4 regions of the Shewanella sp. MF08487 genome follow, and region 1 is predicted to be linked to each of the others. Evidence: predicted binding sites of a transcription regulator. Region 1 holds the regulator's gene; each other region holds the start of a gene.
What was found. The regulator sigma-54, encoded in region 1, starts transcription at its own class of promoters, with help from an activator protein. The targets are predictions, from matches to a motif close to GTTGGCACGNNNNTNGNNT.

Region 1 (3,205 bases):
CATCTGCTTGAAGAGTTCCATATCACCCATATACGTGACAGCCAAGGTATGTCGTTGTCTGGTGGCGAGCGTCGCCGTGTAGAAATTGCACGGGCTTTAGCAGCTAATCCTAAGTTCATTTTACTTGATGAACCTTTTGCTGGCGTCGATCCGATTTCAGTTATCGACATCAAGAAAATTATTGAGCAGCTTAAAAGTCGTGGCCTTGGTGTACTAATTACCGACCACAATGTTCGCGAGACATTAGATGTGTGTGAACATGCCTATATTGTCAGTCACGGAAACCTAATCGCAGAAGGAACTCCGGCAGAGATCTTAGACAATCAGCAGGTTAGGGCTGTGTACTTAGGTGAACAATTCAGGCTATAGTTAACCAAAGGGAGTCGATGGTCGTTAATTATACCACCATCCGGCTCGACTCAAGAGGGTAATCAGCGACCCCATCTAACAATAATAACTTAGGGATCTGCGGTAACATGAAAGCGTCACTCCAGCTCAAACTGGGTCAACAGTTAACCATGACGCCACAATTACAGCAGGCAATTCGTCTGTTGCAACTATCGTCATTAGAACTGCAGCAAGAGATCCAGCAAGCCTTAGATTCTAATCCCCTTCTCGAGCTGGAAGAGGATCAATTCGACGCAACTAAAGACCCTGTAAACCAAACGCTATCGGATACCGATTTCAGTGAATCCGTCGCTCCGCCACCAGAAAAAGACAGCTCTACCGTCGACACCGCAGAATCTTTAACTCAAGAATCCATGCCGGACGATCTTCCCATGGACACGACTTGGGATGAAGTATTTACCGCGTCACCTAACTCAGGTCCAGGTGGGAGTCGCGAAGACGATATGCCCTTTCAAGGTGAGACTAGCGACGGTTTATATGAGCACTTAGAATGGCAAAAAAATCTCACCCCCTTTTCTGAAACCGATTTAGCCATTGCGACCGCCATTATCGAAGCAATAAACGATCAAGGTTATCTCACTCAAAGCACTGAAGAAATTCTGGAAGCTATAGGTAACCCAGAGGTCGAACTTGACGAAGTCGAAGCCGTGCTTAAACGTATTCAACATTTCGACCCAATAGGTGTTGCCGCCAGAGATTTAAGCGAATGCCTGCTGATCCAACTGTCACACTTTGCGCCCGATACGCCCCATCTTGATAACGCCCGCATGCTGATTAAAGATCATTTAGATCTCATTGCGGCACGTGACTTTAGATTATTGATGCGTAAGACTAAGCTCAAAGAAGATGAGTTAAGAGACGGCATAACGCTCATCCAAACTCTTAATCCTCGCCCGGGTTTATTGATTACCCCCAACGAGGACGAATATGTTATTCCCGATGTATCAGTGTCAAAGAAAAATGGCCGCTGGGTCGTTGAACTTAACCCTGATAACATGCCTAAAATCAATGTAAATCAACATTATGCCTCTATGGCGCGCAGCTCTAAAAACCAAGCCGACAGCCAATTTATTCGTGGGCATCTGCAAGAGGCTAAATGGTTTATTAAAAGTTTAGAAAGTCGCAACGATACCCTGCTGAAAGTGGCGAACTGTATTGTCCAATACCAACAAGGCTTCTTTGAATATGGTGAAGAAGCGATGAAACCTATGGTACTTAACGATATTGCCGAAGCAGTCGAGATGCATGAGTCCACCATCTCGCGGGTGACCACCCAAAAATACATGCATACCCCAAAGGGGCTTTTTGAACTAAAATACTTCTTCTCTAGCCATGTTGGTACGGATGATGGTGGTGAATGTTCATCAACGGCAATCAGAGCCTTTATTAAAAAACTGGTTGCAGCAGAAAATCAGAAAAAACCATTAAGTGACAGTAAGATGGCACAACTTCTGGCAGAACAGGGAATAAATGTAGCACGCAGAACCATTGCGAAATATCGAGAAGCCATGCTTATTCCCCCTTCTAATCAGCGTAAGAGTTTATAACCTACAGTGAATATCGGAGGACGTTTCTATGCACATACACCTAGTTGGGCACCATATTGAAATTACCGAATCGTTACGCGCATATGTAGAAGAAAAGTTTTCAAAACTTGAACGCCATTTCGAACAGATCAATAATGTGCACGTTGTGCTCAATGTTGAGAAAATAAAACAAATTGCTGAAGCGAGGATAAACCTCATCGGTGGTGAAGTATTTGCTACTGCCGAGCATACTGATATGTATGCAGCTATAGACGCCCTGATAGACAAACTTGATCGTCAGGTTATTAAACACAAAGAGAAGTTAACAAAACACTAATAATGGAACTTTGTAGCATACTGCGGCCGGAGTGCACGACCTGCGCCACTCCGGGCAGCAAAAAAAAAGTACTGGAACTCATCAGCGACCTAGTCGCTGCCCAGTACCCGACCCTCTCATCTCAAGAGATATTCGAAAGCCTAGTGGCGCGCGAAAAGGTGGGGAGCACAGGTATAGGTAACGGTATCGCCATTCCACATGGTCGATTAGCCGATATAGATAAGCCCATTGCCGTACTTATTAAGTGCGAAGAGCCAATTGCATTTGATGCTATTGATAAGCAACCGGTTGATATTTTATTTGCATTACTGGTGCCTGCTGACCAATGTCAGCAGCACTTAAGCACCTTGTCTTGCATGGCCGAAAAACTGAGTGATAAGCAAATATTGAAACAATTACGCAAGACACATGATGAAGCAGAACTCTATCAGGTAATCACGGGATGAAACTGGTCATAGTGTCAGGCCGCTCAGGTTCAGGTAAATCCGTCGCCCTTAGAGTACTCGAAGATCTCGGCTATTATTGCGTTGATAATCTTCCGCTACCGCTAATCGGTGCGTTACTTGATCAGCTTAAAGGCAGTAACGATCTCGTCGCCATCAGTGTCGACGTACGTAACCTGCCTGAGCAAGATAAAATATTGACTAAACAGCTCGAAAGTCTGCCACCAGGCACAGAACTAACGAGTTTCTTTCTTAACTCTAGCGATAAAGTTTTGCTCAAGCGTTACAGCGAAACCCGTCGCCTTCATCCTTTATCCAAGAGCCAAGTTTCATTGCAAGAAGCAATAAAACAAGAAGGTAAACTGCTCGAGCCGATGTCACAACTGGTCGATCACTACATAGATACTTCAAATCTGAATATTTATGATTTGAGCGACCAAGTGAGGCAAATCCTGCTTGGCAGTGTCGATAAAGAATTAGTGATTAACTTT
Region 2 (3,205 bases), on a different contig from region 1:
TCGATTTGAGTGCAGCAACTGGCGGTCGGCCATTAACCAGCACTGAAAACTGTTTTATTATTATTTCGGAATATAACCGTAGCGTTCAGGGTTTTTTAGTCAGTTCAGTTGAGCGTATTATCAACATGAATTGGGAAGCCATTATGCCGCCACCACAAGGCGCAGGCCGCAATTCTTACCTGACAGCCGTGACTGAAATTGAAGGTGAATTAGTTGAAATTCTCGATGTGGAAAAAATACTATATGAGATATCACCCGTAAAAACGGCTATCAGTGAAGAGGTAAATGAGAAGCTAACTCTAGATAGAAATCGACACTACCATATTATGGTAATCGATGATTCTGCCGTAGCACGTAAACAAATTATTCGCTCACTTGAATCATTAAATTTACAAATTGATACAGCAAAAGATGGTCGAGAAGCATTAAATAAGCTTAAAGAAATCGCCAAAGAGATGGATAATGTTGCTGATGAAATTCCACTTATTATCTCAGATATTGAGATGCCAGAGATGGATGGCTATACCTTGACCGCTGAAATTAGAGATGATCCAAAATTAAAACATATCAAAGTAGTGCTACATACTTCATTAAGTGGGGTGTTCAATCAGGCAATGGTTCAAAAAGTCGGCGCAAATGACTTTATTGCTAAGTTTAACCCCGACGAGCTCGCGGCTGCGGTGAATAAGCATTTGAGCTTATAAATTTGTGGGTTAGTACCTCGGTAAGCTTTACGCTATAATCTCGATTCATAACATAATAGTTTTGCACTGATTTTAGTGCACGCTATAAGATTTAGGATGTGAATGTGCCAAATAAATCACTCGCTGAAGCTGAATATAATCAATTTAGGTTGTTCTTAGAGCAACATAGCGGCATCGTACTGGGTGAGAATAAGCAATATCTTGTGCGCAGCCGTTTAGCTCCTTTGATGGGGAAATATAACCTGCCATCCTTGTCTGACGTGGTTAAGCACTCGATGAAGCCGACAGAGCGAGCACTGCGAGCCGAAGTGATCGATGCTATGACGACGAATGAAACTCTCTGGTTCCGTGATCGTTATCCGTTTGAATTATTAAACAACGCATTATTACCCGAGTATAGCCGTTTGGGGCGTCCTCTTAAAATTTGGTCTGCCGCGTGTTCGTCTGGACAAGAGCCTTATTCTTTAGCGATGACGATACTCGAATATCAACAGAAGAAGCCTGGTGCGCTTGCGGGGAGTGCCTCTATTCAAGCGACAGATTTATCGCCCTCGATGCTTGAGCGTTGTAAAAATGCAGAATATGACGGTTTGGCATTAGCACGTGGTTTATCTGAAGAGCGAAAACGCCAGTTTTTTGATGCATTACCTTCTGGAAATATGAAGTTAAAGGATAATGTGAAGCGTCTAGTCAATTTCAGAGCACATAATCTGCTTGAGAGTTATAGCCTGCTTGGTAAGTTTGATATTATCTTTTGTCGTAATGTGCTTATTTATTTTGCACCGGAGGCAAAGGCAAAGATTTTGCGGCAATTCGCTGCCGCTCTTAATCCTAAAGGGATTTTATTCCTCGGGGCTTCTGAATCAATTGCTGGATTAACTGACGAATTTGATATGGTACGTTGTAATCCAGGGATTTATTACCAGAAAAAGACTTAAATTAACTGCTTAAATAAGGATTGCCGACAGTAGAGTCGGCAATCCTTTATCTTTTATTCGTTTATTCTATTGTTTTTCTGCTTTTTATCTATGTTGGCACATCAATTGCTTTGTTTCCATTAGTGATACAAGGAGGCAATTTTATGGCGATCAATTTTGATAATGCACTCGGTGTGCATCAATATACTCTTGGTATTAGAGCTCAACGAGCCGAAGTATTGTCGAGTAATATCGCTAATGCTGATACGCCACATTATAAAGCCCGCGACGTCGATTTTTCAGCGGCGATGCAATCCGCACGTGGTCAACAGCAGCAGCGTCGTAGTCTTGATATGCAAGAATCTGACAAACATTTTGGACTGGCAGAATTGACCGGTCAGCATGTTAAGTTCCGCGTACCAAATCAACCTGATACTGGCGATGGTAATACTGTTGATATCCAGCAAGAACAATCAGCATTTATGCAAAATGCACTTGAATATCAAATGTCTCTAGGGTTTTTAGATAGTAAATTCAGTGGCATGAAGAAAGCGTTGCGAGGGGATTAATCATGAGTTTATTTAGCATTTTTGATGTTGCTGGCTCGGGAATGTCAGCCCAATCGGTGAGGTTAAATACTACCGCGAGTAACATAGCTAACGCAGATTCAGTCTCTAGTAGCATAGATAAGACTTATCGTGCTCGTCATCCTATTTTTGAAGCTGAAATGGCTAAGGCTAAAAGCCAGCAACAAACCACTCAAGGCGTTGCAGTGAAAGGTATTGTTGAGAGTGATAAACCACTGCTTAAAGAATATTCGCCCGATCATCCAATGGCGGATGCGGACGGTTTTATTTATAAGCCCAATGTTAATGTTATGGAAGAAATGGCAGATATGATTTCTGCTTCGCGCTCATACCAAATGAACGTTCAGGTCTCTGAAGCAGCTAAGTCTATGCTGCAACAAACACTTGGGATGGGTAAATAACATGCGTAATGTAGGAGGTCAGTTGTGAGCCTCATTAATCAAATAAATCAAGCGGCAGTGCCGTCATCTCAGAATACCAGTTCTACAGGGAATCCGTTTCTCGATGGTATACGCTTGCCAAAAGACTCGATAGTGCCTGAGGCAAAAGGTCAGAACTTAACGCAAGAGGATTTTTTCTCTTTATTAAGTCAACAGCTGTCGATGCAAGATCCTTTTAAGCCTGTTGATAATGATCAAATGATTGCGCAAATGGCTTCGTTCTCTACGGTTGATGGGATCTCTAATCTTAATAAAGAAATCGTCAATTTAAATAGTGTAATGACATCGAGCCAAGCACTGCAGGCATCAGGACTTGTTGGCCGCAAGGTATTAATCCCAACAGATACGGGCAATATCTCTGCTGAAAGTCCTACGATAAAAGGCGTGATCAGTACCCCGAGTAAAATACCTGAGTTGACAGTGCGCGTTGAAGATGAAAAAGGCCAAGTAATTACGACTTTTAAAGTCGATGGTAGTGAAGGCGGTAACGTCGATGTCACTTGGGATGGTTTAGATAAAAACGGCCAGCCGGTTGCTGCGGGTAACTACTCTATTAA
Region 3 (3,205 bases), on a different contig from region 1:
CACATTAGCTTGGGGTTGAATAATGACAGGATCAAACTGAAAATGTTTATCACTTAAGCTGATATACACCGTTTTTAGTTCGGCTTTTGCTAACACCGCCGCCCTGTGTATTGCATGTTCTAATTCACGCACATTACCCGGCCACGCATATTGCTCTAATAACTGCTGTGCTGATGGCGTGATACTGACATGGGTGAGCCCTAGCTTTGCCCTGCAGCGCTCTAGGAAAAAACCGGTTAATAACACAATATCTAGACCACGCTCCCTCAATGGCGGAACATGAATAGGAAACACACTTAAACGATGATAGAGATCAAAGCGAAAGCGGCCCTCTGTCGCCTCTTGATGTAAAATACGATTAGTTGCCGTAATAATCCGAGTATTTACTTTTAGACTTTTATCGCTACCTACCCGCTGTAATTCACCAAATTGTAAAACCCTCAATAATTTTGCCTGTAAACTTAAAGGCAACTCGCCAATTTCGTCTAAAAACAAAGTGCCATTATTGGCTAATTCAAACTTACCTTGTCTGTGGCTAATCGCACCAGTAAACGCGCCTTTGACATGCCCAAATAGTTCACTTTCGGCAACCGACTCTGGCAGTGCTGCACAATTTAAATAGATAAGGGGCTTATCGGCTCGCGTCGATTGATTATGTATCGCCGCTGCCACTAACTCTTTACCTACTCCGGTTTCACCGGTGATTAAAACCGATAAATCGGTATTGGCTACCGCGCTAATCTGTTGTTTTAACGATTGGATCTCAGTCGATTGCCCAATAATCTCCTGCTGACTAGCATGGCGATTTAACACTTCGGTATCGCTTGATACTTCCACGACTTGGGATTCTAGCTTTTGCATTAACAAAGCCGTATTTAAGCTGGCCGCGGCAAGCGCACTGATTACTCGCAGTTCACTATCACTAAAAGCATCAAACTGTTGCGGATTAAAACCGTCGATCGTTAATGCGCCAATCAAGCGATCATGGGCGATTAAGGGCAAGCCAATACACGCATGTACCTGTAAGTTATCGCTATGATTAGGGATTAAACCATCATATGGATCAGGTAGTTGGCTATCCGAAGGAAAGCGCACCACATCACCCGCACGGGCAATGGCTTCTAACCTTGGGTGTTCGCTAATTTTAAATCGACGCCCTAACACCTCAGTAAATAAACCATCAATCGCTAACGGTATAAATTGTTGATCCTTAAAAACCAGTAATGCCGCAGCATCACAATTGACCCGTCGCCTAACAACGGCAAGCAGGCGCTCGAATCTATCCTGAGCAGAAAGACCAATCGTTAAATCTAAGGCAAGTTGGGTGAGTTCGGCTTGAACATACATATTGATGGCTCGCAGTCATAATGACAATAAACATTGTCATTATGATACCTCGACAAGTTGTCATAATGACACCCATCTTTATAGGTAAATATAAAAACAAATAATTACAAACACTTAAAAAGTTGGCATAGGAAGTGCTGTTTTAAGGGAAGCAGATAGTTAAGCCGTGGCTATAACACACTGATCCTCTAACGTATCTTTCTTATCTAATAGGTGTATTTATGACAATTCATGTAAAAAACAATATCCACTGGGTTGGTCAACGCGATTGGGAAGTTCAAGATTTTCATGGCACTGAATATAAAATTACCAAAGGTACTAGCTACAACAGTTATCTGATCCGTGAAGAAAAAACCGTATTAATTGATACGGTTGATCATCGCTTTAGTCAGCAATTCTTACAAAACCTTGAAGCTGAAATTGATTTAAACGATATCGATTATATTGTGATGAACCATGCCGAAGAAGATCACTCCGGCGCGCTAACGGCACTTATGGCCAAAATTCCTAATACTCCGATTTACTGTACTGAAAATGCCGTCGATTCTATCGTAGGCCATCATCATCACCCAGAATGGAATTTCATTACCGTTAAAACGGGTGACAGTCTCGATGTTGGTAATGGTAAACAACTGATTTTTATTGAAGCGCCTATGTTGCATTGGCCAGATAGCATGATGACGTATCTTACTGAAGATGCGGTTTTATTTAGTAATGATGCCTTTGGTCAACACTATTGTGATGAGCATCTCTTCAATGATGAAGTCGACCAAAATGAATTGATGGAACAATGCCTACGTTACTATGCCAATATTTTAACGCCGTTTAGCAGCCTAGTAACCGCTAAAATTCACGAAGTATTAAGCTTTAATTTACCTGTGGATATGATTGCGACTTCCCACGGTATTGTGTGGCGCGACAACCCTGCGCAAATTATTCACCAGTATTTGGCTTGGGCTGATTCTTATCAAGAAGACCGCATCACGATTTTCTACGACTCTATGTCCAATAATACTCGCATGATGGCCGATGGTATTGCCCAAGGCATTCATGATGTTGACCCTAATGTGGCGGTAAAAGTGTATAACGTAGCTCGCCACGACAAGAATGAAATCCTCGCCCAAGCATTTAGATCTAAAGGTATTTTAGTCGGTTCATCCACAATGAATAATGTGATGATGCCTAAAATTGCCGCCATGTTAGAAGAGATCACCGGCCTACGTTTTCGTAATAAAAAAGCGGCCGCTTTTGGTAGCTATGGCTGGAATGGCGGCGCAGTCGACAGAATTCATACGCGTTTGATGGATGCCGGATTTGAAACCTCTGTCGGCTTAAAGGTTAAATGGCGCCCTGATCGTGATGCGATGCAAGAATGCCGTCAGCACGGACAACGTATTGCCAGAGAATGGGCATTACGCCCGCTAGATAGTGCCAATAGCCGCTCTATTATCAGTCAGGTTATGTCTAAACCTAGCCAAGCCGTTAATCAAAACGCAGCACCTGTCATTACGCCTGTGCCAGCAACAAAAGCAAGCGCGATAGATGATGCACAATCTATGATTTGTACTGTCTGCCAATGGGTTTACGATCCCAAAGACGGTGAGCCCAATCAAGATGTTGCGGCTGGCACACCTTGGGCACAAGTAGCTGATGACTTCCTCTGCCCTGAATGTGGCCTTGGAAAAAGCGTCTTTGCGGTAAAGAAAAATGAGGTGAACCATGCCTAAGCCTATCGTCATTATTGGTAGTGGTTTTGCGGCGTATCAATTAGTGAAAACACTACGCCGTTTAAACGCCGAGCAGGCTATTACCTTAATTACCGCTGACTCGGGTGATGAATACCATAAACCAGATTTAA
Region 4 (3,205 bases), on a different contig from region 1:
TCACCACGGCCTGAAACACGGAAGCGATCTGGACTTTCTGTTTCTTCAACACGCAATGCCACGTTGTGGACTAATTCTGTTTGCAGACGCTCAAGAATGTTACGTGAAGTGACATACTTACCTTCTTTACCCGCGAAAGGTGAAGTGTTGACTTGGAAAGTCATGGTCAGAGTCGGTTCATCAACAGTCAATGGTGGCAACGCTTCTACTGTACCAACGGCACAGATAGTGTCAGAAATTTTCAGTTCGCCTAAACCCGTAATCGCAACAATATCACCCGCGTTAGCGATGTCAATTTCGGTACGGTCTAGACCCATGTAACCTAATACTTGGCCAATTTTACCGTTACGAGTTTTGCCATCAGCGCCAATCAAAGTGATTTGTTGGTTAGGTTTTACGCTACCACGCTTGATGCGACCAATACCGATAACACCCACATATGAGTTGTAATCGATTTGCGAAATTTGCATCTGGAATGCGCCTTCCGAGTCAGCATCTGGGAAAGATACTTTTTCAACGATAGTTTGGAACAATGGTGTCATTTCAGTGCTGACGACATCAGGATCTAACGTTGCGTAACCGTTTAACGCTGAAGTATAAACGATTGGGAAATCTAATTGCTCGTCAGTCGCACCTAAGTTGTCGAACAGGTCGAATACTTGGTCGATAACCCAATCAGGGCGAGCGCCTGGACGGTCAATCTTGTTGATTACAACGATTGGCTTTAAGCCTTGAGCAAACGCTTTTCTTGTTACAAAGCGAGTTTGTGGCATTGGACCATCAACGGCATCAACTATCAATAATACTGAGTCAACCATAGACAGAACACGCTCAACCTCACCACCGAAATCGGCGTGGCCAGGGGTATCAACGATATTGATACGGTAGTCGTTCCACTTGATGGCAGTATTTTTTGCCAGAATCGTGATCCCACGTTCCTTTTCAAGATCGTTGGAGTCCATCACCCGCTCAGTGGCTTCTCCTCGGGATTCAAGGGTACCTGACTGTGACAGCAACTTGTCTACCAGGGTCGTTTTGCCATGGTCAACGTGTGCAATAATGGCGATGTTACGTAAATTCTCTAGCACGGATAAACCTCTTACCATCAAACAAAAATAGGGATATTTCAGTAATTCGTTATGGAGATCTTATTGGATCCTCCATAATAAAAAGCGTGCCATTCTACTCCAGAGCGGCCTTGGCGCACAGGATTATTTTTGAACACTTATATAAAAATCAATCAAACCTTGGCTTGTTTCCCTCAATATCCCATTGAGTTAAATCCCCTAGAGCCACAGTAAAAGCATGACTTGATGACTATTTCTATCGTAAAAAATAGAGTTAAGGTAATGAATTTGATGCCTTTAACACATAAAACAGTAATAAGTGGCGACAATTTAAACAGCCACTGAATGTAACTCAGTTTTTTCCAATCCTTCCACTAAGCTTTCGTCAAAAAACCTTAGCACCAGTATCATATTAAGCGCCTAAAGCGCTCAACCACTCAGTATTGCAAAGGCGAACATGATTACCGCCCTAACGGCAATTAGGCATGATGTATTTCTCACGGCCAGCAAACAGCAAAGACATTTAGCGCAGGAAAACAAATTAATGCTTAATAACATGATGATAAACCCTTATTTCCCTCTCGATACGTGGCATAGTTGAACAAACGAAGCCACACTCATCATCGTCAGAAGGCATCTAGCCAGCTCAGAGTGTTTATATAGAGCGTCTATCTAAGAATGCTTATCTCGGTGCCGTTGATATGAGTCAATATAGTGCGCACCAAAATGGGCTTATGCACTGAAATGCTACAAACTAAAGCACCATTAAGGTGCAAGCACAAAACCAGCAACAAATGATATAGATTATAATTGATGATAATCAATAGGTTATATTGTTGGCATAGATATCGCTTTAAAGCTTGTCAGTTTGGCTCAACATCAATGTTTGAGTTAAAAAAATTATAGAAGGGCTCTCCCTTTACCCTACCGGAGGTTTGAGAATGTCGTCAGTTGAATCAGTTTTACAGCAACTTCAAGAGTTAGAAGTTAAATTTGTCGATTTACGCTTTACCGATACTAAAGGTAAAGAGCAGCACGTATCTATTCCTAGCCATCAAGTCAATGCCGACTTTTTTGAAGATGGCAAAATGTTTGACGGTTCTTCTATCGCAGGCTGGAAGGGTATTAACGAATCAGACATGGTGATGATGCCAGATCCAACCACTTTCATGCTTGATCCTTTTACCGAAGAAACCACTGCGCTACTGCGTTGTGACATTCTTGAACCCGGTACTATGACGGGTTACGATCGCGACCCACGTTCAATCGCTAAAAGAGCTGAAGCTTACCTAATCTCTACTGGCATCGCTGACACTGTATTAGTAGGTCCAGAGCCAGAATTTTTCCTATTTGACGACGTGCGTTTTGGCACTGATATGTCAGGTTGTTTCGTGAAAATTGATGCGAAAGAAGCGGCATGGAACTCAGCTACTAGCTACGAAGGCGGCAACACAGGCCACCGTCCATTTACTAAAGGCGGCTACTTCCCAGTTGCACCCGTTGACTCATCACAAGATTTACGTAGCGCGATGTGCTTAGTATTAGAAGAGTTAGGCCAAGTGGTTGAAGCCCATCACCACGAAGTAGCGACTGCGGGTCAAAACGAAATCGCCACTCGCTTTAACACACTCACTAAAAAAGCCGATGAAATCCAAATTCTAAAGTATGTCGTGCACAACATGGCGCACGCTTACGGCAAGACGGCAACATTTATGCCAAAACCTATCGTTGGCGACAACGGTAGCGGTATGCATGTTCACCTATCTTTAGCTAAAGATGGCGTTAACTTGTTCGCTGGTGACAAATACGCAGGTTTAAGTGAAATGGCATTATTCTTTATTGGCGGCATCATCAAGCATGCTCGCTCGTTAAACGCCTTCACTAATCCAAGCACTAACTCTTACAAGCGTTTGGTGCCCCATTTTGAAGCACCTGTTATGTTGGCGTACTCTGCCCGTAACCGTAGCGCATCAATTCGTATTCCTGTGGTACCCAGCCCTAAAGGCCGTCGTATCGAAGCACGCTTCCCCGATCCACATGCAAACCCTTATTTAGGTTTCTCTGCGTTGTTGATGGCGGGCCTTGATGGTATTCAAAACAAGATCCACCCAGGCGAAGCAATGGACAAAGACTTGTAT

Region 2: a site for sigma-54 is predicted at 1,735-1,753, ahead of flgB (flagellar basal body rod protein FlgB). Genes of this name have one in related genera too.
Region 3: a site for sigma-54 is predicted at 1,469-1,487, ahead of norV (anaerobic nitric oxide reductase flavorubredoxin). Genes of this name have one in related genera too.
Region 4: a site for sigma-54 is predicted at 1,903-1,921, ahead of glnA (glutamate--ammonia ligase). Genes of this name have one in related genera too.

Annotation. Positions count from the first base shown of each region.
Region 1 is NZ_JBOZPB010000030.1:32,042-35,246, forward strand. It holds gene lptB (LPS export ABC transporter ATP-binding protein) at 1-369, shown strand, start outside; gene ACRN9H_RS17410 (RNA polymerase factor sigma-54) at 477-1,955, shown strand; gene hpf (ribosome hibernation promoting factor) at 1,984-2,271, shown strand; gene ptsN (PTS IIA-like nitrogen regulatory protein PtsN) at 2,274-2,717, shown strand; gene rapZ (RNase adapter RapZ) at 2,714-3,205, shown strand, end outside.
Region 2 is NZ_JBOZPB010000002.1:123,545-126,749, forward strand. It holds gene ACRN9H_RS01915 (chemotaxis protein CheV) at 1-704, shown strand, start outside; gene ACRN9H_RS01920 (CheR family methyltransferase) at 803-1,642, shown strand; gene flgB (flagellar basal body rod protein FlgB) at 1,786-2,190, shown strand; gene flgC (flagellar basal body rod protein FlgC) at 2,193-2,609, shown strand; gene flgD (flagellar hook assembly protein FlgD) at 2,634-3,205, shown strand, end outside.
Region 3 is NZ_JBOZPB010000019.1:47,503-50,707, forward strand. It holds gene norR (nitric oxide reductase transcriptional regulator NorR) at 1-1,347, opposite strand, end outside; gene norV (anaerobic nitric oxide reductase flavorubredoxin) at 1,569-3,074, shown strand; gene norW (NADH:flavorubredoxin reductase NorW) at 3,067-3,205, shown strand, end outside.
Region 4 is NZ_JBOZPB010000006.1:104,041-107,245, forward strand. It holds gene typA (translational GTPase TypA) at 1-1,088, opposite strand, end outside; gene glnA (glutamate--ammonia ligase) at 2,009-3,205, shown strand, end outside.